DNA from 2 places in the Pseudomonas sp. G3-19 genome. Region 2 is predicted to be linked to the other one. Evidence: riboswitches for the same ligand, from Rfam matches in the RefSeq annotation. Region 2 holds a riboswitch; the other holds the start of a gene.
The links. A riboswitch is a leader RNA that binds a small molecule or an ion and turns the genes downstream of it on or off. The one in region 2 is predicted to bind cobalamin.
Positions count from the first base shown of each region.

Region 1 (12,238 bases), 4.6 Mb from region 2:
GTTTGAAGCCATAGCGCTCCAGCAACAATGCCAGGCGTTCACTGGCTTCATCGCTGCGAATGCGTTGCCGGGTGTGCGCTTCGGTGTCTTGCAGGCAAGCCTGACCGAGCACCCGCGTCGGCCCGCTGACCGCCCAGGGCCCGACCTGTTCCGCGAGTAATCTGAGCAGTTTGCGCTCGGCCAGCACAAAGCCCAGACGCACCCCCGCCAGACCGAAAAACTTGCCGAACGAGCGCAACACGATCAGGCCAACTTGATGGGTATGCGACGCCAGACTCAGCTGCGGTGTGTTATCCATGAACGCTTCATCGACCACCAGCCAGCCGCCACGCTGGGCCAGCCGAGCGTGCCAGTCGAGCAGCCGCGCCGGGGTCAGGCTCAGACCCGTGGGGTTGTTCGGATTGACCACCACCAGCACGTCGAGGCTGTCGAGAAAGAACTCGACTTCCTGCTCCAGCACTTCGCGCACGATGTAACCACTGCGACGCCAGGCTTCGGCGTGCTCGGCATAACACGGCGACAAAACACCGACCTTGCCGGCGCGGCGCAAACGCGGCAGCAATTGGATCGCCATCTGCGAACCGGCCACCGGCAGCACCTGCGAAGCGCCGTAGTAATCACACGCGGCCTGTTCCAGCCCGTCGTCGGTTTCCGGCAAGCGTGCCCAGGCGCGCAGCGGAATCTCCGGCACCGCAAACGGCCACGGCGCGAGGCCGCTGGACAAGTCGAGCCAGTCAGCCTCGGCAATCCCGTAATCGAGTGCAGCCTTGCGCAGCCGGCCACCGTGCTCAAGCATAGAATTCAGCCCCCACGCAGAGAATCAGCAGCCATAACCATACCCCGCGCTGAACCAATTGCCAGCCGCGATCAATCGAATCGGCATCCGCCGGCGCACCTTCGCCCAGTTGCGGACGCTCATGCAGTTCGCCGTGATAGATCGCCGGCCCGCCCAGTTCGACACCCAACGCACCGGCACCGGCCGCCATCACCGGACCGGCATTCGGGCTGTCCCATTGCGGGCCCTGGCTGCGCCAGCATTTCCAGGCGAGCCGAGTGTTGCCCAGCAGCGCGTAGGTCAGCGCCACCAGCCGGGCCGGAATATAGTTGAGCACGTCGTCGATTTTTGCCGCGCACCAGCCGAAGCGCTCGAAGCGTTCGTTGCGATAGCCCCACATCGCGTCGAGCGTATTGCTCAGGCGATAGAGCACCACGCCCGGCGCACCGGCCACGACAAACCAGAACAACGCGGCGAACACCGCGTCACTGCCGTTTTCCAGCACCGATTCGGTGGCGGCACGGGCGACCGCGGTGCTGTCCAGTTCGCTGGTCTGGCGGCTGACCAGATAGCCGACACGCTTGCGCGCTTCTTCCAGATCATCGGCGCGCAAGGCGGCGGCTACCGGCGCGACATGCTCACCGAGGCTGCGCATGCCGAGGGCGCAATACAGCGCCAGAATCTCGACGATCCAGCCCACGTACGGTGCCCAGGAAAACGCGGTGGCGAGCAAGGTCAGCGGCAGCACCGCGATCACCCACGCGGTGACCCCGTGACTGCGCCAGCCGCGCCCGCCCGCATTGAAACGGCGCTCGATGCGCCCGGCAAAGTTGCCGAACGCCACCAGCGGATGCCAGCGTTTCGGTTCACCCAGCAGCGCATCCAGCGCGACTGCGGCGACACTCAACAACGCCACACTCATTGACTCACTCCCCAATAATTTTCGTACAGCAACTCATTGAGCAGGCGCGACTGCGCCCACCCTTCGAGTACCAGCATCGGCGCCGGATAGAATTCCTTGACCGGCCCCAGGCACAACACTGCCAGCGGCTTGGCCCCGGCCGGCAACTGCAGCAGATCGGCTAGTGCCTGCGGTTCGAACAGCGACACCCAGCCCATGCCCAGTCCTTCGGCACGGGACGCCAGCCACAGGTTCTGAATCGCGCAGGACAGCGAGGCCATGTCCATTTCCGGCAGCGTGCGACGGCCGAAAATGTGTTTTTCGCGATCGTCCATCAGAGCTGCGACCAACACTTCGGCACAGTCGTTTATGCCTTCAACCTTGAGCTTCATGAACTCATCGCTGCGCTCGCCGAGAGCTTCGGCGGTGCGGATGCGCTCTTCTTCGACGAGGTTCTGGATCTGCCCACGCAAGGCGCGGTCGCTGATGCGGATGAAACGCCATGGCTGCATCAGACCGACGCTGGGCGCCTGATGCGCGGCTTCGAGCAGACGGCGCAGCAGCTCCGGTTCGACCGTACCGCCGGTGAAGTGGCGCATGTCGCGGCGTTCGGCGATGGCTTTATAGATCGCTGTGCGCTCGGCCTCAGTGTATGCGTTGTCGCTCATGGCCTCTTCGCGAGCAAGCCCGCTCCCACAGGGGTTAGGTGATCCAATGTGGGAGCGAGCTTGCTCGCGAAGGCGGCCTTGAGGTCTGGCGCAAACAATGCAGCAATCGCCGTCGGATTCGACGGAAAGTAGAAATGCACGTACGACGCCGTCATCCGCCCTTCCCGATAAACCGCCTCGGCCCCACGCCCGCCGTTCGGGCTCAGGCCCCGGGCAATCGGCGTCAGCTCGGTGCTGGTCAGGGAATGGTGATAGGTGTGCCCACGCAGCGAGCCCTCCGGCAGATCCACCGCTTGCAGTGCCAGTGCCGCCAGACGTTTTTGCATCACCGCCTCACCGCGCAGCAGGCCGACCAGTTCGGCGCGATTGCCGTCGACATCGGTCAACGCGTCGAGCAGATAGAGCATGCCGCCGCATTCGGCGAGCAGCGGTTTACCAGCGGCGTGGTGCGCACGGATTGCATCGAGCATTGCCACGTTTTGCGATAGCGCGACATGGTGCAATTCCGGATAACCGCCGGGCAGATACAGACTGTCGGTCTCGGGCAATTGCGTATCGCGGATCGGCGAGAAGAAACTCAACTCGGCGCCCATCGCCCGTAGCAGGTCGAGACTGGCGCCGTAGGTGAAGGCAAAGGCCTCATCGCGAGCGACAGCAATGCGCACGCCGTCGAGCAGCGGTTCAGCGTTGATCATTTCAGGCGCGGCGAACTCCACGGCCGGTGGCAGCGCTACCTCGCAACTGCTGGCCAGCGCTTCGGCGGCGGCGTCGAGACGCAGGTCGAGGTCATTCAGTTCACTGGCCTGCACCAGGCCGAGATGGCGGCTCGGCAACTCGATCCCGGTCTCGCGGGACAGCGCGCCGTACCAGCGCAAACCTTCGGTGAGGCTGCCTTCGAGCAATTGCGCATGACGCAAAGTGCCGACACGGTTGGCCAGCACGCCGGCAAACGGCAGGTCCGGCTGATAACGCGCCAGCCCCAGCGCCAAGGCGCCGAAGGTCTGGGCCATGGCGGTGCCGTCGATCACGCCGAGCACCGGCACACCAAAATGCCGCGCCAGATCAGCGCTGGACGGCGTGCCGTCGAACAGGCCCATCACGCCTTCGATCAGGATCAGATCGGCTTCGGCGGCGGCTTCCCATAACAGACGGCGGCTTTCCTGCTCGCCGACCATCCACATGTCCAGTTGATACACCGGCGCACCGCTGGCGCGCTCGAGAATCATCGGGTCGAGGAAGTCCGGGCCGCACTTGAACACGCGCACCTTGCGCCCCTGGTTGCGATGCAAGCGAGCGAGCGCGGCAGTGACGGTGGTCTTGCCCTGACCGGAGGCCGGCGCGGCGATCAGTACCGCCGGGCAGTGACGTGGTTGATTCAAAGTTCGACGCCTTTCTGCGCTTTGATGCCGGCCTGGAAGGCGTGTTTGAGCATGCCCATTTCGGTGACGGTATCGCCCATCTCGATCATTTCCGGCTTGGCCGCGCGACCGGTGACGATTACGTGCTGCATCGGCGGACGCGCCTGCAAGTCGCTGAGCACTCGATCCAGATCGAGGTAGCCGTGCTTGAGGGCGATGTTCAGTTCGTCCAGCACCACCAGGCCGATCGACGGATCACGCAGCAGCTCGCGGGACACTTCCCACGCGGCTTCGGCGGCGGCGATGTCACGCTGGCGATCCTGGGTTTCCCAGGTGAAGCCCTCGCCCATCACGTGAAAGCGCACTTGCTCGGGGAAACGGCGGAAGAACAGTTCTTCGCCCGTGCTGTTGCGGCCTTTGATGAACTGCACCACGCCGCACTGCATGCCGTGGCCCATGGCGCGGGCGAGCATGCCGAACGCCGAGCTGCTTTTGCCTTTGCCATTGCCGGTGAGCACCAGCACCAGACCGCATTCGTCAGGCGAATTGGCGATGCGTTCGTCGATCACGGCTTTTTTGCGCTGCATACGCGCCAGATGGCGTTCGTCGCGCTCGGGGGAATCGGTCATGGGGGAGCTCTCCGTTGAGGCTGGATAACGGCGGGCAGGCACAAGAATAGACGGCAAAAAGCCTGGCATCGCCCACCGTGATGCCGCTGGATGGATCAGGCCGGTCTCCGGGCTCATGAGCGGCGAATCGCCTGACTGCGCGCCTTCCCGCGTCGTCGACACAGTGGCTCAATGCACAGTTTTCACTCATTTACCGTTGCGGGGGCAGCGCCGGGATCGTGATCGTGCTTCGCCTGAAGACAACCCTCACCGGCTTCCCTGTTTCACTCTGTCGACACGCGTCACAGAGCACCTGAAACAAGCCGCGAAGGTTAGAGGGTTGGGGGTGGAGCGTCAATTAAAGAGGGGGCCGTCGGGCGAATAACTGCCGTCGATCAATTATCTGACGCCAATCTTGTGCCACACTGAGACAAGTGATATCAAAGAGCCATGCTTTTGATTGAAAAAGCACATCACAACAATAAGGATGATGACGATGCAAGGCATGATCATCAGCAACCCGCGCCTGGAATTCCTGCGCCCGATGCTTGAACGCTGGTTTGACTGTATCGACCGCTACAACGCTGTACGCGGCGACAACGACACCCCTTACTGGCATGACGAGAAAGCCAATCTCGGCTTGCTCTCCGCGGCAGCCTGGATGGCCGAGCTGGTGACACTTTGTGATACCTCGACCCGAAAGCAGAACGAGGAAGGCGAACGCAATGCCCGCGCCGATCTGTTCATCGCCGGCGCCGAAGACCGCGCCTACCTTCAGGCCACCCAGCGCTGGCCACGGGTCAACAACCTTAATCTGACCCAGGCCCTGCTGGACATCACCAGCGACGCCAAACGCATCAGTTTTGCCAGCGACCTCAAGCTCGGTTGCCTGTTCGTCGCCCCGCAAAAAGCCCAACACAGCGCCAGCCCCGAAGAGTTGCAGGACATGGTCGACGACCTGCAAAAGGAACATTGCTGCGCAGTGGCCTGGTATTTCCCCTACGCCTACCGCAAGTTGCGCAGCGAAGCGGGCAACTATCACCCGGGCATCGCCGTGCTGTTCAAAGAGGCCCGCGGTTGAGCGGTTGAACCATCGGGTGCGCACACTCCTCTATGATTAGGCATGCATTCATAGGGAAGATCAGTAATGCGCAAAACCCAACTCGCTCTCGTCATCGCCCTCGCCGGAGGGCTCGCCGCCTGTGGTGAATCCTCCAGCCTGCAAGTTTCCGACGGCACCGGCCCGTCACCGAAACTGCCCGAACCGAACAAAACCCTGATCCCGACGGTGAACATCGCCCCGGCGATCGGCTGGCCCGCCGGCGGCAAACCGACCGCCGCAGCCGGCACGCAGGTCGCAGCATTCGCCGAAGGCCTCGATCATCCGCGCTGGCTCTACGTGCTGCCCAACGGTGACGTGCTGGTGGCGGAAACCAACGCTCCGCCCAAGCCTGACGACAGCAGCGGCATTCGTGGCTGGGTGATGAAGAAAGTCATGGGCAAGGCCGGCGCTGGTGTGCCGAGCCCGAACCGCATCACCCTGTTGCGCGACGCCGACCACGACGGCGTGGCCGAGACCCGCACGGTGTTTCTGCAAAACCTCAATTCGCCGTTTGGCATGACCCTGGTCGGTAACGATTTGTACGTCGCTGACACCGATCGCCTGCTGCGCTTCCACTACGAATCCGGCGCGACCGAGATCAAGACGCAGCCGATCAAAGTCACCGATCTGCCGGGCGGCACGCTGAACCATCACTGGACCAAAAACGTCATCGCCAGCAAGGACGGCAGCAAGCTGTACGTCACTGTCGGCTCGAACAGCAACGTCGGCGAGAATGGTCTGGATAAAGAAGAAGGTCGCGCCGCGATCTGGGAAGTCGATCGCGCCACCGGCAACCACCGGATCTTCGCCTCGGGCATCCGCAACCCCAACGGCCTGGCGTGGGAGCCCACGACAGGCGCGCTGTGGACAGCGGTCAATGAGCGTGACGAAATCGGCAGTGACCTGGTGCCGGACTACATCACCTCGGTCAAGGACGGTGGCTTCTATGGCTGGCCCTTCAGCTATTACGGTCAGCACGTGGATGTGCGAGTTAAGCCGCAAAATCTGGATCTGGTGGCCAAAGCCATCGCCCCGGACTACGCCGTTGGCCCGCACACCGCCTCGCTGGGCCTGACGTTCGCCGATGGCAACAGCCTGCCGGCGCAATTCAAGGAGGGCGCCTTCATCGGCCAGCACGGCTCGTGGAACCGCAAACCGCACAGTGGCTACAAGGTGATTTTCGTACCGTTCGCCGCCGGCAAGCCGAACGGAGCACCGGTGGATGTGCTGACCGGTTTCCTCGACAAGGACGAAAACGCACTTGGCCGCCCGGTGGGCGTGGTGATCGACCAGCAAGGTGGTTTGCTGGTGGCGGATGATGTGGGGAACAAGGTGTGGCGGGTGTCGTCCGCTAAATAAATCAGGGCCCGACACATAACAAATGTGGGAGCGGGCTTGCTCGCGAAAGCGTCAGGTCATTCAACATCATGGGTGAATGACACACCGCATTCGCGAGCAAGCCCGCTCCCACATTTAGATTTTCAGCGTTTACGGGTTATGCGCCAGATGCTCCGGCTGCAACACCCGCTTGGCACTCAGGTACGCCTTCTGCCAGTACGCCTTCGACAGACTGTCCAGCTTCACCGTGCCGCCGGTGGCCGGCGCGTGCACGAAGCGCCCTTCGCCGACGTAGATTCCCGCATGGCTGACCTGCGAGCCGCCATTGGTGGCGAAGAAGATCAGGTCGCCGGTCTGCAAACCCTCTTTGCCGACATTCGGCGCCTGCATCACGATCATCTCGCGCGTCGAACGCGGCAAAGAGATACCGGCAGCATCGCGGTAGACGAAACCGATCAGGCCACTGCAATCGAACCCGGAATCCGGTGTGTTGCCGCCCCAGCGATAAGGTGTGCCAACCAGGCCCAGCGCGCGAAACAGCACGTCTTCAGCAGCCGGCGAAAAAGCCTGGGAAGGCCCGAACACCACCGGGGCGCGTACCACGGGAGCAGGCGGCGGAGTGCGGCTGGCGCAGGCGCTGAGCAGCGCTGCGAAGAAAATCACTGTGAGGCGGGCCGACATCGTCATAAGCAGAACATCCTGATCTGGCTGCGGCTTTCTCTGCCGAATGGACAGAAACAAAACCGCCTGCGGAGCACGCAGGCGGTTTGCCATCAATATAGATACAGGATTCTAGCGGCTACGCGGCAAACTTCAAGTAAGACTTTAACTTCACCTTGTAAAGTCTAGGTCTACTCCCTTGCCGGGCACCGTTTTTGTCGCCACGGACGTGGCGACAACGGGGGAATTACTTGCGAGCGGTGACCACGGTCGGAGCCATCGCGAGGGCGCGCTTGGCTTCGATGAAGGTCTTGCTCCAGTAGCTGTCACCCAGGCTGTCGATGCGAACACCGCCGCTGCGACGACTGCTGGAGTGGATGAACTGATTGTCACCCAGGTAGATCCCGGCGTGGCTCACACGACCGCGACGACCATTGGTGGCGAAGAACAGCAGATCGCCCGGCTCAAGGTTGCCGCGCGAGACCAGAGGCGCATCGACGTTGATCATTTCACGGGTGGAGCGCGGCAGATTCATGCCGGCTTCTTCGCGGAACAGATAACCGATGAAACCGCTGCAGTCGAAGCCGGCTTCAGAGGTACCGCCGAAACGGTAACGGGTACCGATCAGGGACATGCCGCGTTCAAGGATGCTGTCGGCCAGAACCGGGAGCTCGTACGGCTTCTTGTTGAAGTCCGAGAGTTCTTTTTCGGTGTCCAGCTCTTCCTGGTAAATAACGGAAGACTGGGCAGTGGCAGAATTTTTAACCTGCTGAGGCTGCTCTTGAACTGGAGAATGAGCAGCGCAACCGAACAACAGGGTGACGAGTGCGAGAGGCACGAGGGGTGCGAAGCGATTTAGCATGGGCACGACCGTGGCTGAAGTTGTAAAGAAGCCGAGACTATGCCCGCTATCGGCCTCATTTGCAAATTCAATCGATCTTTTTGTGACTTCCCGGTTTCTCGTTTACATCTAAGCGCTTAAGCCCATTTGACTCGATACGCGGTCTGCATACGTTGCGGAAACGCGGATTTTCTGGCGCCTGAAATATGTCGAAACGCGGTCAAAGCCGCGTATTTCAAGGGCTGGCTACCAGCCAAGGGTTTCTTTCAGGAACGGAATCGTCAGCTTGCGTTGCGCCTGCAACGAGGCCTGATCCAGCTGTTCGAGCAGGTCGAACAATGCACTCATGCTGCGGGTGCCGCGAGTCAGAATAAAGTGCCCGACTTCATCGGTCAGATGCAGACCGCGACGCGACGCGCGCAATTGCAGGGCACGCAATTTGTCTTCATCGGAGAGCGGACGCATCTGGAAGATCAGCGCCAGGGTCAGGCGCGATTTGAGGTCAGCCAGCTTCACCGGCAGCTCGCGCGGCGAGGTTGAAGCGGCAATCAGCAAACGTCGACCGCTGTCACGCAGGCGGTTGAACAGATGAAACATCGCCTCTTCCCAGTCCGGCTTGCCGGCAATCACCTGCAAGTCATCCAGGCAGACCAGTTCGTACTGCTCAAGGTTGTCGAGGATTTCGACACCACGATCCATCAGCTCGGCCAGCGGCAGATACACCGCCGGTTCACCCATCTGCTCGAAACGCAGACATGCCGCCTGCAAAAGATGCGTACGCCCTACCCCATGCTTGCCCCACAGGTAGATGAGGCTTTCGGTCCAGCCGGCGTCGGCTTCGCATAGGCGCTCGACATAGCCGAGTGCAGCGGCATTGGCGCCTGGGTAGTAGTTTATGAAGGTGGCGTCGTCACGCAGACGCACACCTAGGGGCAGCTGAATCGGTTTCATGCTGACTGAACAGTTCTCAAGGAACCGTTAGTGGCCTCTGTGTAAAGTTTGCGAAGTTTATACCCGTGAAGCTGAGCGCACAATGCGACAGACCCCAAGCAAAATCAAAGGTTTGCGTTAACACGCTGGTTTTATGACAGTTTCTCTGACGCGGTATCGAAACACCCCGCCGCAAAACACGGGCCAACCCGGCACAATGCCGGGCCGCCCGTGATCGGATTACAACTCGGGATCATCTGCCCCGCTGTAAATATCCGAGTCCTTGTACAAATCGTGCACGTGACGCACCAGCACCATGATCACCGCCGCCACCGGCAATGCCAGCAGCACACCGGTAAAGCCGAACAGCTCGCCGCCGGCCAGGATCGCGAAGATCACCGCCACCGGATGCAGGCCGATCCGGTCGCCGACCAGCAGCGGCGTCAGCACCATGCCTTCCAGCGCCTGCCCGACCATGAACACCGCAACGATGCCGATCATCGGGTACAGGTCGCCACCGAACTGGAACAGCCCGGCAATCAGCGCCGCGCCAATACCGATCACAAAACCCATGTACGGCACGATTGCCGCGAGGCCTGCGATCAGGCCGATCAACAGCCCCAGTTCCAGACCAATAATCATCAGGCCCGCTGCGTAGATCACGCCCAGCGCCAGCATCACCAGCAGTTGCCCGCGCACGAAAGCGCCGAGCACTTCGTGGCACTCACCGGCGAGCGAGACGATGGTTTCTTCACGATCACGCGGCAACAGGCTGCGGATCTTGGCCATCATCACGTCCCAGTCGCGCAGCAGATAAAAACTCACCACTGGAATCAGCACCAGATTCGCCAGCCAGCCGATCAGCGCCAGACTCGAGGCCGTCGCCTGACTCAGCACCACACCGACGATGTCAGTGGTCTGCCCCATGTGTTCGCTGATCGCCGCCTTGACCTTGTCGAACTTCCAGAAGCCGTCAGACAGGCCCAGCTTCGATTGCGCCCACGGCAGCGCCGTGTGCTGCAGCCAGTCAAGCATTTGCGGCGCCAACTCATACAAACGCACCAACTGCTTGGCAAGCATCGGCACCAGCACCAACAGCAACGTGGTGACGATCAGAGTGAACAAGGCGAACACCGCGATCACACCCCAGGTTCGCGACAAACCGAGTTTCTCCAACCGATCCACCAGCGGATCGAACAGATACGCCAGCAGCAACGCCACCAGAAACGGCGTGAGGATCGGATGCAGCAACCACACAAACGCGCAAAGCAGGACTACCCCACCGAGCCAGAACCAACGCCGCGTATCGGCCATGTATCACTCCTGCTTCTATATAAGGAAAGACTTACCAGCGAAACCGCAACGAAGGCGCTACCGGTGCAGGCGCCTGAGCCGCAACAGGCGCTGCACCTGCCACCGCTGGCTGCGGCGCTGCCACTGGCGTCGGTGCTTCGGCCGGCAACTCCTGCAACTTCGCCAACGACAATTGCGAGCGCAACTGATCGGCACTGCCGTTGACCCGATACACGATGCGATCACCATCGACACTTTGCAGACGCACACCGAAGGGTTCGAGTAACCGCAGCAGCGTGGCGTAATGCTCAAGATTCATGCCCTGCACTTCCAGAGTCTGTTGGCCCGAAGCGCCAGGCTTGGCGACAAAGCGCGGCGCCAGACGCTCGGCCACCGCCAGCATCACGGCATCGGCCACGGCAGCCTGATCGGCGCCCTGCACACTGCCGGCCTCTTTCTGATCGCCCAGCCACAGATGCCACTTGGCCTGCCACTGCCCGCCCTCTTCGTGCGCATGTACCGCCAGCAACGCATCCGCGCCGTAACGCTCCGAAGCGCCGCGCAATGGCGCGGGATCGGTGCCATCCAGCACTGGCGCGGTAGCCACCAGTTGCTCACTCAGATCCGCTAGCGGCAGACGCAGCGGCAAGCCGCGATGCTGAGCCGCAGAACGCAATGGTGCAGCCGCTGCCTGACCGTCGCCGACCAGGCTCGAACCTTCAGTCGAATCGTTCAGCCACCAGCTCAGAATCGACGGCCGACTCGCCCCCCACAATGACAGCCCGGCGCGACGCAGCGCCTGCTCGGTGGTGGCCGGATCGAAATCGACCTTGAGCACCTCCGGCGGCCCGGCATCGAAACCGAACTGACTGATGATCTGCTGCGGATCCTTGCGAATCGCTGCCAGCCCCGGATTCTGCGGAGCCTTGGGGTCACCGGTCAGGCGCAACACCAGCGTATCCAGTGCCGCCTGAGTGGCGCGATCACGCTCTTCCGGCGCCTGGCTGCTGACCGGCTGGCGCACTTGATAGAGACCCTTGAGGTTTTCGGCATGACTCGCCAGGCTGACCAACGACAAACAACCCACAACCAACAATTTACAAAAACGCATGGAAAATTCCCGTCGACAGGAGCGGCTGGAACAGGCCGCGTGAACCGGTTAAGCAAGGCTGTGACAATCTGCCATCGCAAAACATTCACACGCTAGCGGTAAGTTTTTGCACAGTGATAACGATAGACGGTTAATCGGCACACCTTATACAGGCAGCCGCCCGGCACAATTGCAAAAAATTTCAGTCGATTATGCCCCTGCCCGTCGGCGCGAGGATGGCCGCTGCCCCTCAAGCCTGATAAAATCGCGCGCCTTCGCAGACCGGCAACAGCCGGGCACCCCGAAATTCGCGTAAGGCCATCGCCCTCTCGATTTCGATGTTCCCGCTGAACTCGGTCGTTACCCCTGAATCCCCTCCCCTAAAGGCCTGGATCATGAGCAAGCAACCCTCCCTGAGCTACAAGGACGCCGGTGTAGACATCGACGCCGGTGAAGCATTGGTCGAACGCATCAAGAGCGTCGCCAAGCGCACTGCGCGCCCGGAAGTCATGGGCGGCCTGGGCGGTTTCGGCGCCCTCTGCGAGATCCCGGCCGGTTACAAACAGCCGGTGCTGGTTTCCGGTACTGATGGCGTCGGCACCAAGCTGCGCCTGGCGCTGAACCTGAACAAGCATGACAGCATCGGCCAGGACCTGGTCGCCATGTGCGTCAAC
Region 1 is NZ_JBMPIQ010000003.1:6,072,646-6,084,883, reverse strand. Features, by position in the region: gene cobD (threonine-phosphate decarboxylase CobD) at 1-796, opposite strand, end outside; gene cbiB (adenosylcobinamide-phosphate synthase CbiB) at 789-1,697, opposite strand; gene bluB (5,6-dimethylbenzimidazole synthase) at 1,694-2,344, opposite strand; gene ACOYXI_RS27735 (cobyrinate a,c-diamide synthase) at 2,341-3,723, opposite strand; gene cobO (cob(I)yrinic acid a,c-diamide adenosyltransferase) at 3,720-4,331, opposite strand; cobalamin riboswitch at 4,413-4,642, opposite strand; gene ACOYXI_RS27725 (hypothetical protein) at 4,807-5,391, shown strand; gene ACOYXI_RS27720 (PQQ-dependent sugar dehydrogenase) at 5,458-6,771, shown strand; gene ACOYXI_RS27715 (C40 family peptidase) at 6,901-7,437, opposite strand; gene ACOYXI_RS27710 (C40 family peptidase) at 7,658-8,272, opposite strand; gene hda (DnaA regulatory inactivator Hda) at 8,498-9,202, opposite strand; gene ACOYXI_RS27700 (AI-2E family transporter) at 9,422-10,495, opposite strand; gene ACOYXI_RS27695 (DUF2066 domain-containing protein) at 10,527-11,585, opposite strand; gene purM (phosphoribosylformylglycinamidine cyclo-ligase) at 11,960-12,238, shown strand, end outside.
Region 1: another riboswitch for cobalamin. It lies ahead of cobO (cob(I)yrinic acid a,c-diamide adenosyltransferase); the one in region 2 lies ahead of cobW (cobalamin biosynthesis protein CobW).

Region 2 (12,238 bases):
TGACTGGCCAGTTCCTGCAGGCCGGGTTCATCGCGTTTAAGATCGATGCTGGCCAAGGCCTTGACCGCTTCAAGTTCTATACGATGCGCCTGCAACGCTTGATCGAGTAGCGCGCGCAGCGTGCTGACCGGGCAGCCGCGCTGGCAGCCCAGGCCGACCACAAAGGTCGGCGCTGCGCGGTCATCGGTCATGCGTGGTATTGACCATCGCTTTTGCGGCGGAACAACCAGGCGCTGATCAGGCCCAGGGCCAGCCAGAACGCCACGTTGGTCAACTGCGAAGCGATTTTGAACTGGGCTTCCAGCGCCTCCGGGGCGAGCATCGAATGCACTTCCGGTTGTGGCGCGCCGATCACGTGCGGCACGGCGAGGATCGCCACGCCCAGCAGCTTCATCAGCCAGTGGCGGCTGAACACAATCAACGCCAGGCCAACAGCGGTGGAAGCGGCGGTGCCGATCCACCAGGTTTGCCGCGACGCCAGATCGGCTGCAGCGGTGCCCGGCAGTTCAGGCGGCAGGCCCAGGGTCGGCGCGAGGACGAAGGTCGCGTAACCGGCCAGGCCCCAGAGCAGGCCTTGCGAGGTTTTGGTCGGTGCACGCAGGGTGTACAGGCCAGCGAGCATCAGTGCGAAACCGACCGCCACCACCAGGTTGCCGCCGGTGGTCGAGACCACGCGTTGCCAGCCGTCTTCCGGCTCCCAGGCTTCGGCGTCATGGGTGTGTGCGGCCGTGCCGGCGGCGTGTTCGTGAACGGCCACCGGTTCGGACTTCTCGAAGGTTTCGGCCTGCAGAATCAGTGGCGAGACCCAGAAGCTTTGCAGCAACGTCAGCAGCAGGGCGGCCAGCAGGCCGGTGAAGCCTGCGGTTTGCGCGATACGCTTGATCATGTCGGCAGGTCTCAGTGGCACGGGAAGGCGGCGCTGTGGCGGGTATCGTGAGCGGCGTTGTGCACCGCTTCGATGTGCGAGAAACCGGCGAAGTAAACGAGGCCGGCACCCAGGATCGACGCGAAAATCGCGGCGGCCAGGCGTTGGCTCAAGGTGGCGATGCTGGAGATTTTGTCGGTGTTGCTGCCGGTGCTGCTGATGATCGACATGGCGCTTCCCTCTGGAGTGTCAGCGGGTGATATAGAGCGCATGAAAACCCCTGCGAGTCGGGCACGCAACGGTTCGAACAGCGCCCGCCCACCGCGGGTTTGTTATGTTCAGCGACGCAAACTGCGCACTGTGTGTTGCGGGCCGGTCTCCGGGCTCACGAGGGGTTGGCGTCTGGCCGACCTGCAAGCGTCACCTTCCCATGCCGCATTGGCACAGTGGATCTGACGCTTCGCTCGCTTACCGTTGCGGGGGCAGCACCGGACTGACATGGCTTTGAGTAAAGCACATGATTCACCGGTTTCCCGTTTCACCCTGTGAAGGGCACCCGTAACAAGTTGTGTAGGAGACCATGAGGGGAGGATTTGAGTCAATTGGGATTGGGGGCATATCCGTTGCTGCGGTAACGGCCACTTAGGGTTCCGCCCTTACGGCGGGTCACTTTTGGCAAACGCCCCAAAAGTAACCAAAAGGTCTATGCCCTGACGTTCGGCCCTCGCTTAGGCTCGGGTTCCTTCGCTCCGGGATTCATCCGGGGGGCAGCGCCTACGGTTTGCTTCGCTGCACCTCCTCTCGCTGTGTTTGGCTGCGCCAAACGGTCGGCTACGCTCCCACCCCCGGATAAACCCCTCCACCTCAGCCTGCCGAACGGGCCCTCAGATCAAAAGCGGTACTCGAGCTAACGCTCATTGTGTTGAGTGGGGCGGCTGCGCCGCATGGGGCTGTACACAATCTAAACTGTGGGAGCGGGCTTGCTCGCGAAGGCGGCCTGACAGCCGACCAATCTCTAACTGAATACACCCACTCCCGTGTAGGAGCTGCCGAAGGCTGCGATCTTTTGATCTGCTTTGGCTTTGGCTTTGGCTTTGGCTTTGGCTTTGGCTTTGGCTTTGGCTTTGGCTTTGGCTCTGGCTTTTGATGTGGCTTTTGATCTTCTGCCCCTTCGGCAGGCCGAGCGTAGGTGTCCATCAGGGGGAAGGCGCGCAGCGCCATGCGGCGAAGCCGCATACATCGAGAGGAGGTGCAGCGAAGCAAACCGTAGGCGATGCCCCCGGATGGACACCGTAGCGAGGGAACACTGAGCCTAAGCGAAGTGCCGTACGCCGGGGCAAAGCCTTTTGGGTTACCTTTTCGGCGTTTGGAAAAGGTGACTCGCTGTAAGAGCGAAACCGCCAGAGGCAACACCCGAAGAAACGGATATGCCCCCCAAACCCCAAATCCCAAATCCCAAACCTCAAACCCAGCGTTTGGAAAAAGTGACTCGCTGTAAGAGCGAAACCGCCAGCGGCAACCCCCGCAGCAACGGATATGCCCCCAATCCAAAAAAAACCAAAGCATTGACCCATCCTCAAGCCATGCGTAGCCTTGCGCTTTCGAGGTTCTTCGGCCCACGCCGAAGCTAAGAAGGGAACGCGGTCAAAGCCGCGGCTGCCCCCGCAACTGTGAACGGTGAAGTTCGTTGCCACGCCACTGCCAGCTCAATCCACTGAGCCCGCGGGAAGGCGCAGCGAACGCCGGGCCCAAGGCCCGAACACCGTCAGCCAGGAGACCTGCCTCGTCACAGATTTCTCACTACAACCGGGCGGGGTGATCCGGTGGCGAATTCTTCCGCGCGCACGTTCGCAGCGGATCTCGTCCCGTATGCCCGCCACCTTGCCAAAGGGCATCCGATGAAAACACTGGCCAAACTCCCCGTCACCATCGTCACCGGTTTCCTCGGCTCGGGCAAAACCACCTTGCTGCGACACATGCTCGACAACGCTCAGGGCCGTCGCATCGCGGTGATCGTCAACGAGTTCGGCGAACTGGGCATCGACGGTGAGATCCTCAAGCAATGCACCATCGGCTGCACCGAAGAAGAAGCCACTGGCCGCGTCTACGAACTGGCCAACGGTTGCCTGTGCTGCACGGTGCAGGAAGAGTTCTTCCCGGTGATGCGTGAACTGGTCGCCCGGCGCGGTGACCTCGATCACATCCTGATCGAGACGTCCGGTCTGGCCCTGCCAAAACCGCTGGTACAAGCCTTCCAGTGGCCGGAAATCCGCAGCGCCTGCACCGTGGATGCGGTGATCACCGTGGTCGACAGCCCGGCCGTGGCCGCTGGCACCTTCGCCGCGTTCCCCGATCAGGTCGATGCCCAGCGCAAACTCGATCCGAACCTGGATCACGAATCGCCACTTCATGAGCTGTTCGCCGACCAACTGGCCAGCGCCGATCTGGTGATCCTCAACAAGGCCGACCAGACCAGCGCCGAAGATCTGGCTCGCGTTCGCGCCGAAGTCGCCGAAGAACTGCCGCCAGCGGTGAAAATCATCGAAGCCAGCAACGGTCGCCTGCCGCTGGACGTGCTGATCGGCCTCGGTGCCGGATCCGAAGAACATATCGACAGCCGCCACAGCCATCACGATCACCACCACGACGGTGATGACGACCACGATGACCACGATCACGACGCCTTTGATTCGATCTCGATCGAACTGCCGCAAGCCGACGAAAGCCTGCTGCTCGACGCGCTGACGCAACTGGTTGTGCAGCACGGCATTCTGCGCGTGAAGGGCTTCGCGGCGATTCCGAACAAGCCGATGCGCCTGTTGATTCAGGGCGTGGGCACGCGTTTCGACAAGCACTTCGACCGCCAGTGGGGCGCTGACGAAGCGCGCGTCACCCGTCTGGTGCTGATCGGTCAGGAACTCGACGCTGCGCAACTCGAAGCGCAACTGCGCGCCGCGCTCAGCGTTTAAGCCATGCACCTGCTCAGGACCCAGCCCGGCGGTTTCGTGTCGGATGACAACATTGCCGACCTTGGACAAACCCCCGCCGAGCTGGTGATCCTGTGCAGCGGCGACTCCAGCCTGGCGCTGCTCGCCGAAGCGGCGCAGCAATTGCCCGAGGATTACCCGAGCCTGCGCCTGGCCAATCCGATGCAGGTGCAGAATCACGCCTCGGTCGATCTGTATGTCGATGAGGTGTTGCGGCACGCCAAGGTCATTCTGATTTCGCTGCACGGCGGCATCGCTTATTGGCGTTATGGCGTCGAGCGTCTGGTGGAGTTGTCCGAGCGCGGGGTGCAGGTGATTCTGGTGCCGGGCGATGATCGTCCCGACCCGGAACTCAGCGACCTGAGCACCGTGCCCGCCGAAGATCGCGACCGTCTCTGGCAGTTCTTGCGTCAGGGTGGCATGGGCAATGCGCTGGACTTCTTCCATTGCCTGGCCAACCGCTGGCTGGCGCGCGACTACGCCTGGGGTGAGCCGCAAGCGCTGCCGCGTACGGCGATTTACCAGCCACAGAAAAACACCGCCGCACTGAGCGACTGGCAAGCCGAATGGCTGCCCGGTCAACCGGTCGCGGCGGTGTTGTTTTATCGCTCGCATTTGCAAGCGGCGAACACCGCATTCATCGATGTGTTCTGCCAGCGCTTGCAGGCGGCGGGGCTCAATCCGTTGCCGATCGCCGTCGCCAGCCTGAAAGAACCCGGCTGTCTGAGCGTGGTCGAGGACTGGCTGGACGAGGTTGAGGCGGCGGTGATTCTCAACACCACCGGTTTCGCGCAGTCCAGTCCAGAAGCCCCGCATCTGCGCCCGTTCCGGCGCAATATTCCGGTGATTCAGGCGATCTGCGCTCAGGACAACGAGCCCGGTTGGCGCGACAGCGAGCAGGGCCTTGGCCCGCGAGATCTGGCAATGCACATCGCCTTGCCGGAACTCGACGGGCGCATCATCAGCCGGCCGATCAGCTTCAAGGATCTGGCCTGGCGCAGCGAGCGCAGCCAGTCCGACGTGGTCTGCTACCGGGCGCAACCCGAACGCATGGATTTCGTCGCTGAACTGGCGCGGCGCTGGAGCGATCTGGCGCGGCTGCCGAACGCGGAAAAACGCATCGCGCTGATCCTCGCCAACTACCCGACCCGCGATGGTCGAATCGGCAATGGCGTCGGTCTCGATACGCCGGCGGCGGCATTGAATATCCTGCGCGCGTTGCAGGCGGAAGGCTTCCCGCTGACGGCGGAGTTGCCGGACAGCGGCACCGCGTTAATCCAGCAATTGCTCGGCGGCGTCAGCAACGACCTCGACAGCATCGACCTGCGTCCGTGCCAGCAAAGCCTGGCGATGGACGCCTATCTGGCGATGTTCAACGCGCTGCCGCAAGCCAATCGCGCGGCAGTGCTGGAACGCTGGGGCGCGCCGCAAAACGATCCGATGTGCCGTGACGGACGGATGATGATCGCCGGTCTGCGTTTTGGCCTGACCTTCGTCGGCATTCAACCGGCGCGCGGTTATCAGGTCGACCCGAGCGCGGTGTACCACGACCCGGATCTGGTGCCGCCGCACGGCTATCTGGCGTTCTATTTCTGGCTGCGCAACACCTACGGTGCACACGCAGTGATTCACGTCGGCAAGCATGGCAACCTCGAATGGTTGCCGGGCAAGGGCGTCGGCCTTTCGGAAAATTGCTGGCCCGACGCATTGCTCGGGCCGCTGCCGAACATTTATCCGTTTATCGTCAACGACCCGGGCGAGGGCGCCCAGGCCAAGCGGCGCACGCAAGCGGTGATCATCGACCACCTGATGCCGCCGCTGACCCGTGCCGAAACCTACGGCCCGCTGCGCAACCTGGAGCTACTGGCCGACGAATATTACGAAGCCCAACTGCTCGACCCGCGCCGCGCGCGCGAACTGCAGCGTGACATCCTGCAACTGGTGCGCGAGACGCAGATCGACCGCGAACTGCAACTCGACGCCGGTCTGGACAGCGACGCCGACGCAGCGATCTGGTTGCCGCGTCTGGACACCTACCTGTGTGACCTGAAGGAATCGCAGATCCGCGATGGCCTGCACATCTTTGGCGAATCGCCGACCGGGCGTTTGCGCATCGACACGCTGCTGGCGCTGCTGCGCATTCCGCGTGGCGACGGCAAGGGTGCGCAGTCGAGTCTGCTGCGGGCGTTGGCGAAGGCGTTTGAGCTGGGGTTTGATCCGCTGGATTGCGCACTTGCCGAACCGTGGAACGGCCCGCGCCCGGCGGAGCTGCAGAGCGTCAGCGACGAAGTCTGGCGCAGCGCCGGTGATACCCGCGAACGCCTTGAGCTATTCGCCACCCAACTGATCTCCGAAACAGTGCACGCCCTTTGTAGGAGTGAGCCTGCTCGCGATAGCGGTGTGTCATTCAACACTGAATTGTCTGACCTGACGCCATCGCGAGCAGGCTCACTCCTACAGGAACCGAGGGGGGCTGAAGTGAGGGCAATCATTGATAGCCTGCGCGAAGTCGTCGCCCCACGCCTCGACGCCTGCGGCCCCGCCGAAATGCGCGGTCTGCTCGACGCCCTCAACGGTCGCTTCGTCCCCGCCGGCCCAAGCGGCGCGCCCAGTCGTGGCCGTCTCGACGTGTTGCCCACCGGGCGCAACTTCTACTCGGTGGATGTGCGCAACCTGCCGACCACTACCGCGTGGCGCATTGGTTTCCAGTCCGCCACCTTGATTCTCGAGCGCCACTTGCAGGATCACGGCGATCACCTGCGCCAGCTCGGTTTATCGGTGTGGGGCACGGCGACCATGCGCACTGGCGGTGACGACATCGCCCAGGCCATGGCGTTGATGGGCGTGCGTCCGGTCTGGGCCACCGGCAGTCAGCGCGTTGATGACTTCGAAATTCTGCCGCTGAGCCTGCTCGACCGGCCACGAGTCGATGTCACGCTGCGGGTCTCGGGCTTCTTCCGCGATGCCTTTGCCAATTTGATTCGGCTGTTCGACGCGGCCGTGCAAGCGGTAGCGGCGCTGGACGAGCCGGATGACCTCAATCCGCTGGCCGCCAAAGTCCGCGCCGAGCGTGAGGCGCTGCTGCAATCGGGGCTGGATGCCGACGCGGCGCGGCGCCAGGCCGGCTGGCGGATCTTCGGCGCCAAACCCGGAGCCTATGGCGCGGGCGTACAGGGCGCCATCGACGGTCGCCTGTGGCAGACCCGCGAGGATCTGGCCGAGGTCTACCTGAACTGGGGCGCCTACGCTTACGGCGGGGCGGACGAAGGCACCGCCGCCCGCGAGCAGTTCGTCCAGCGTCTGAGTCAGGTGCAAGCGGTGCTACAGAACCAGGACAATCGCGAGCACGACTTGCTCGATTCCAACGACTATTACCAGTTTCAGGGCGGCATGCTCGCGGCGGTGGAAACCCTGCGCGGCGAAGCGGCGGCGAGTTATCACGGCGATCACAGCCAGCCGGATCTGCCGATAATCCGTACCCTGAAAGAAGAGCTGAACCGGGTGATCCGCTCGCGGGCGGCCAATCCGAAATGGATCGACGGGGTCAAGCGTCATGGCTATAAAGGTGCCTTCGAACTGGCGGCGACAGTCGATAACCTGTTCGCTTTCGACGCCACCACGCAACTGATCGACGATCATCAGTACGCGTTGCTGGCCGATGCCTATCTGCTCGATCCGGCGACCCGCGATTTTGTCCGCGAGCACAATCCGCATGCCCTGCGCGACATGACCGAGCGCATGCTGGAAGCGCAGCAGCGCGGGATGTGGCAGGAACCCGGCGTGTATAAAGAAGCACTGGAAAACCTGCTGCTGGATATAGAAGAAGACACCTGACATACCACAACATTTTGTAGGAGTGAGCCTGCTCGCGATAGCGGTGTATCAGCCAACCTATTTGTCGCTGACCCACCGCTATCGCGAGCAGGCTCACTCCTACATTGAAATGAATTCACACCGACCATGACCGAGTACCGAAGATGACCGACACCCCGCATTTCCCGCTCTCCGCCGTGGTCGGCGCCGATGACCTGAAACTCGCGCTGTGCCTGACCGCCATCGACCCGAAAATCGGTGGCGTGCTGATCGAAGGCCCGCGCGGCATGGCCAAATCGACCCTGGCCCGTGGCTTGGCCGATCTGCTCGCCAGCGGTCAATTCGTCACGCTGCCATTGGGTGCCACCGAAGAACGTCTGGTCGGCACCCTCGATCTCGACGCGGCGCTGAGCGCGGGTCGTGCGCAGTTTTCTCCCGGGGTTTTGGCCAAGGCTGACGGCGGTGTGCTCTACGTCGATGAAGTGAATTTGCTGCCGGATCATCTGGTGGATCTGCTGCTCGATGTGGCAGCCAGTGGCACCAACCTGATCGAGCGCGACGGTATTTCCCATCGGCATTCGGCGCGATTTGTATTGATCGGCACGATGAACCCGGAAGAGGGCGAATTGCGGCCACAGCTGCTTGACCGTTTCGGCCTGAACGTCGCCCTCAGCGGCCACACCGCGCCAACCGAACGCGGGCAGATCATCCGCCGCCGCCTGGATTTTGACAGCGATCCACAGGCGTTCTGCGCGCAGTGGGAAGCACAGCAGCAAGCGCTGCGCGAACGCTGTGAACAGGCGCGCATCGCCTTGGCGAGCATTGCGCTGGACGACGACGCGTTGGCGAACATCACCGAGCGTTGTTTTGCGGCGGGTGTCGATGGCTTGCGTGCCGATCTGGTCTGGCTGCGGGCGGCCCGTGCGCACGCAGCATGGCGCGGCGCTGCAGCGATTGCCGAGCAGGACATCGACGCCGTGGCGGAATTTGCCCTGCGGCATCGCCGTCGCGAATCCTCTTCTTCCAGCCCTCAGCCACCCGCGCAGAACCCGGCCAGTAGCCAGGCCGAACCGAGCGAAGGGCAGGGCCAGTGGGGCGATATGCCCGCCCCGGCACTGGCCACTGGCGCTCGTCGCGAAGTGCCGAGCTGGCCAAAAAAGTAACCGGCATTCGTCCCCGATCCGCCGCGGGGGCGAATGCCAGACCTCACGCCGGACGCCTTGATCATGGACGCCAAGGCCAGCGCCACGCCGCGCGCAGCGGCCTGGTGAACTGGCCGGGCACGCTGCTCAACGGCCGTCCGCAAACCCGTGAGGACTTGCAGTTCCAGTTGCGCACTCGTTCTCCCCATGAGTTGTGGCTGGTGATCGTCGATGCGTCGGCTTCGACGCGTCGGCATCAGGCGCTGAGCGATGCTAAGGGCCTGCTCGCGCAATTGTTCGATGATGCTTATCGGCAGCGTGCGCGGCTGGCCTTGCTGACCGCCAGCGGCAGCGCGCCGAAATGGCAGGTGCAAGGTCTGAAAGCATCGAGTGGCTTGCGCACCTGGCTGGAGGCGTTGGGGGCGGGCGGCGGCACGCCGTTGGTGGCGGCATTGACGCAGGCACAGCAATGGCTGGTGCAGCGACAAAAGCGCTTCCCGGCCGAGCAGCAGCGCTTGCTGGTGGTCACGGATGGGCGTTTGAAAGCCTTACCGTCGATGCCGCCGCTGGAGTGTCCGGGATTGTTGATCGACATTGAGCGTGGGCCGATCCGCCTGACTCGGGCGCGGGAATTAGCGGCGGCGCTGAGTGCGGAATATCGGCATATCGATGATGTGTGATGCCTGTGCGGGCCTCTTCGCGAGCAAGCCCGCTCCCACACTGTGAGCGGTGTTCACAGATTACGAGTGCGACAAAAATCCTTGTAGGAGCCAGCCTGCTGGCGATGGCATCCACTCAATTCCAAGTGAACATGGCAATCAGGGAGCGACCCTCTATGCTCCACACCAGCCCAATCACAAGGAGTGAATCATGCGGGTACTGGTCGCCAATCCTCAGGACGATTTTCGCGTCAAAGCCTACGCCGGCACCAACGGCGTATTACTCGCCATGGACCTCGCCGAGCCCCGACGCAAAGGCCTGCTTGGGTTTGCCATTGAGAAGCAGCAGGGCGACAAACCGTGGTTGTTCCTGTTCAACAGCCTGACATTTCCCGGCAAGACGCACACCTTCCCGCAGTATCACGCCACGCCCAGCGATAAAGCGCCGCTACAGAAATTCCGCTGGGCCGATTACGCGGTCAACCCGGGCACGACCATGCACTATCGCGTGCATTTGGCCTACGGCACGGCGGACGCGCCGCTATTGGGCGAATCACTGGAGCTAAGCATCACCAGTGACGACGGCCACCCAGCCAATCAAAGTGTGATCTTCAACCGTGCTGTGGCCGCCAGTCAGGCCTTCCAGCGCAAGTTTCCCGACCTTGACGCGCAGATCAGCGCCAACAAGAACCTGCCCATCGAAGCTTGGCCCGACGCGGCGCGACTGTGGCTGGAGAACGGGTTGCTGGAGCGATTACTGGGCTTTATCGAACGTGCGGTGGACGCGCAGTGGGCGCTGGACATCGCGATCTACGAGTATCAATTGCAGGCGATCATCGACGCTTTAAATGCGGCATTTGCCCGTGGGGTTCAGGTGCGCGTTCTGTATCACGCTCAGCCTGATGATCCAGATACGACCCTGAACGAAACGAACCTTGCCAAATTGCCGGCGGCGAACAAACGCGGCCGGGTCACCCATAACATCTTTCACGACAAATTCATTGTTCTCAGCCGTGTCGATGGCGCGGGTCAGCGGCAACCGCAGGCGGTGCTGTGCGGCAGCACCAATTTCACCGCCAACGGTGTTTATCGCCAGGCTAACGTGGTGCATACGCTCGACGACGTGATGGTTGCCGCGCGGTATTTGCAAGTGTTCGAAGAAGTCTGGGCCAACCCGGCCGACGTCGCTGCGACGCGCAGCTGGATCACCGAGCACAACCCGATGGACCCAACACAGGCGCTGTTCGCCGGGTTCTCGCCACGCAGCGGTGGTGGCGATTTGCGTGAGTTCGTCGAGATCATCGAGGCGGCGAAAAAGGACGTGTTGTTCGTCACCGCTTTCAGCCTGCCGGACGCGATTCTCAACGCGCTGCTCGGCAAACCGCATGACGACATCCTGCGTTACGGCCTGCAAAATACCGCGAGCAGCATCACCGGATTTCATGCCGACCGCACCGCCGAATTCGCTGCCACAGCTTTGCTCAACACCGGGCTGGAAGGCTGGCTGAAAGAAAACATGAAAGGCCAGAAGGGCAACCTGCTGGTGCACACCAAAGCCGTGATCACCGACTTCACCACCGATGCGCCGACCATCATCAGCGGCAGTCACAACCTCAGTACGTCAGCCAGTAACGGCAATGACGAGAACTTCCTGATCATTCGTGGCGACACCGATCTGGCTGATCGCTATGGCCTGGAGTTGCTGCGGTTTTATGAGCATTACCGCTTTCGCTATTTCGCGAAAAAACTCGAGCTCAAGCAGGTGAGTCCGCTGGCGGTGGATGACAGCTGGACCAACGATTATTACGTGGAAGGGGATTTGCGGCAGTTGTCGCGGTTGCGTTTTGCCGGGCGATGATGTGGCGTGTTTGGTGACCCCTTCGCGAGCAAGCCCGCTCCCACATTGGCCCCTCTTTGAACTCAGAACTTGCGTCCGACGAACAACCCCTGTGGGAGCGGGCTTGCTCGCGAAAGGGCCAACAGGAAAAACACATTTCTTGTGCTCTTACAGATTTTGAAATGATTTGCCGCTGTAGAAAATGTGCCTTGAGCCTGTACGCTCCAAGGCCATTTTTCATTCAGGATTTGCATGAACACCCTCTTGGAGCCTCCCAGTCGTACCTTCTCCTCGCGCCCAGGCGCGGTCTTGACGCACTCGCAGCATCCGGTTTTCCGACTCCCGTCTATCGTTGACAACGCGGCTTCAGAGCCTTCGCGTTGCACTTTGCCGTGCCCGGCAGCCTGAATTCACTGAAGAGAGATCGAGACATTTATGGAATGGTTAGCGGATCCCACGGCCTGGTTAGGCTTGTTGACTCTGATCGTGCTGGAACTGGTGCTGGGTATCGACAACCTGGTGTTCATCGCGATCCTGGCGGACAAACTGCCGCCGCATCAGCGCGACCGTGCGCGAATCATCGGCCTGTCGTTGGCGCTGATCATGCGCCTGGGCCTGTTGGCGAGTATTTCCTGGCTGGTCACCCTCACGCAGCCGTTGTTCGAGGTGTTCGACAAGAGCTTCTCCGGCCGTGACCTGATCATGCTGTTCGGTGGTGTATTCCTGCTGTTCAAGGCGACGATGGAGCTGCACGAACGACTCGAAGGCCACGTCGGCCAGCGCTCGACCAACGCCGCCTACGCGCTGTTCTGGCCAATCGTCGCGCAGATCGTGGTACTCGATGCGGTGTTCTCGCTGGACGCGGTAATCACCGCCGTCGGCATGGTTGATGAACTGGCGGTGATGATGATCGCGGTGATCATTTCCATCGGCCT
Region 2 is NZ_JBMPIQ010000003.1:1,435,350-1,447,587, reverse strand. Features, by position in the region: gene ACOYXI_RS06650 (cobalamin biosynthesis protein) at 1-191, opposite strand, end outside; gene ACOYXI_RS06645 (CbtA family protein) at 188-886, opposite strand; gene ACOYXI_RS06640 (CbtB domain-containing protein) at 898-1,095, opposite strand; cobalamin riboswitch at 1,219-1,440, opposite strand; cobalamin riboswitch at 2,453-2,665, shown strand; gene cobW (cobalamin biosynthesis protein CobW) at 2,764-3,834, shown strand; gene cobN (cobaltochelatase subunit CobN) at 3,838-7,686, shown strand; gene ACOYXI_RS06625 (ATP-binding protein) at 7,830-8,828, shown strand; gene ACOYXI_RS06620 (vWA domain-containing protein) at 8,756-9,487, shown strand; gene ACOYXI_RS06615 (phospholipase D-like domain-containing protein) at 9,678-11,324, shown strand; gene ACOYXI_RS06610 (TerC family protein) at 11,739-12,238, shown strand, end outside.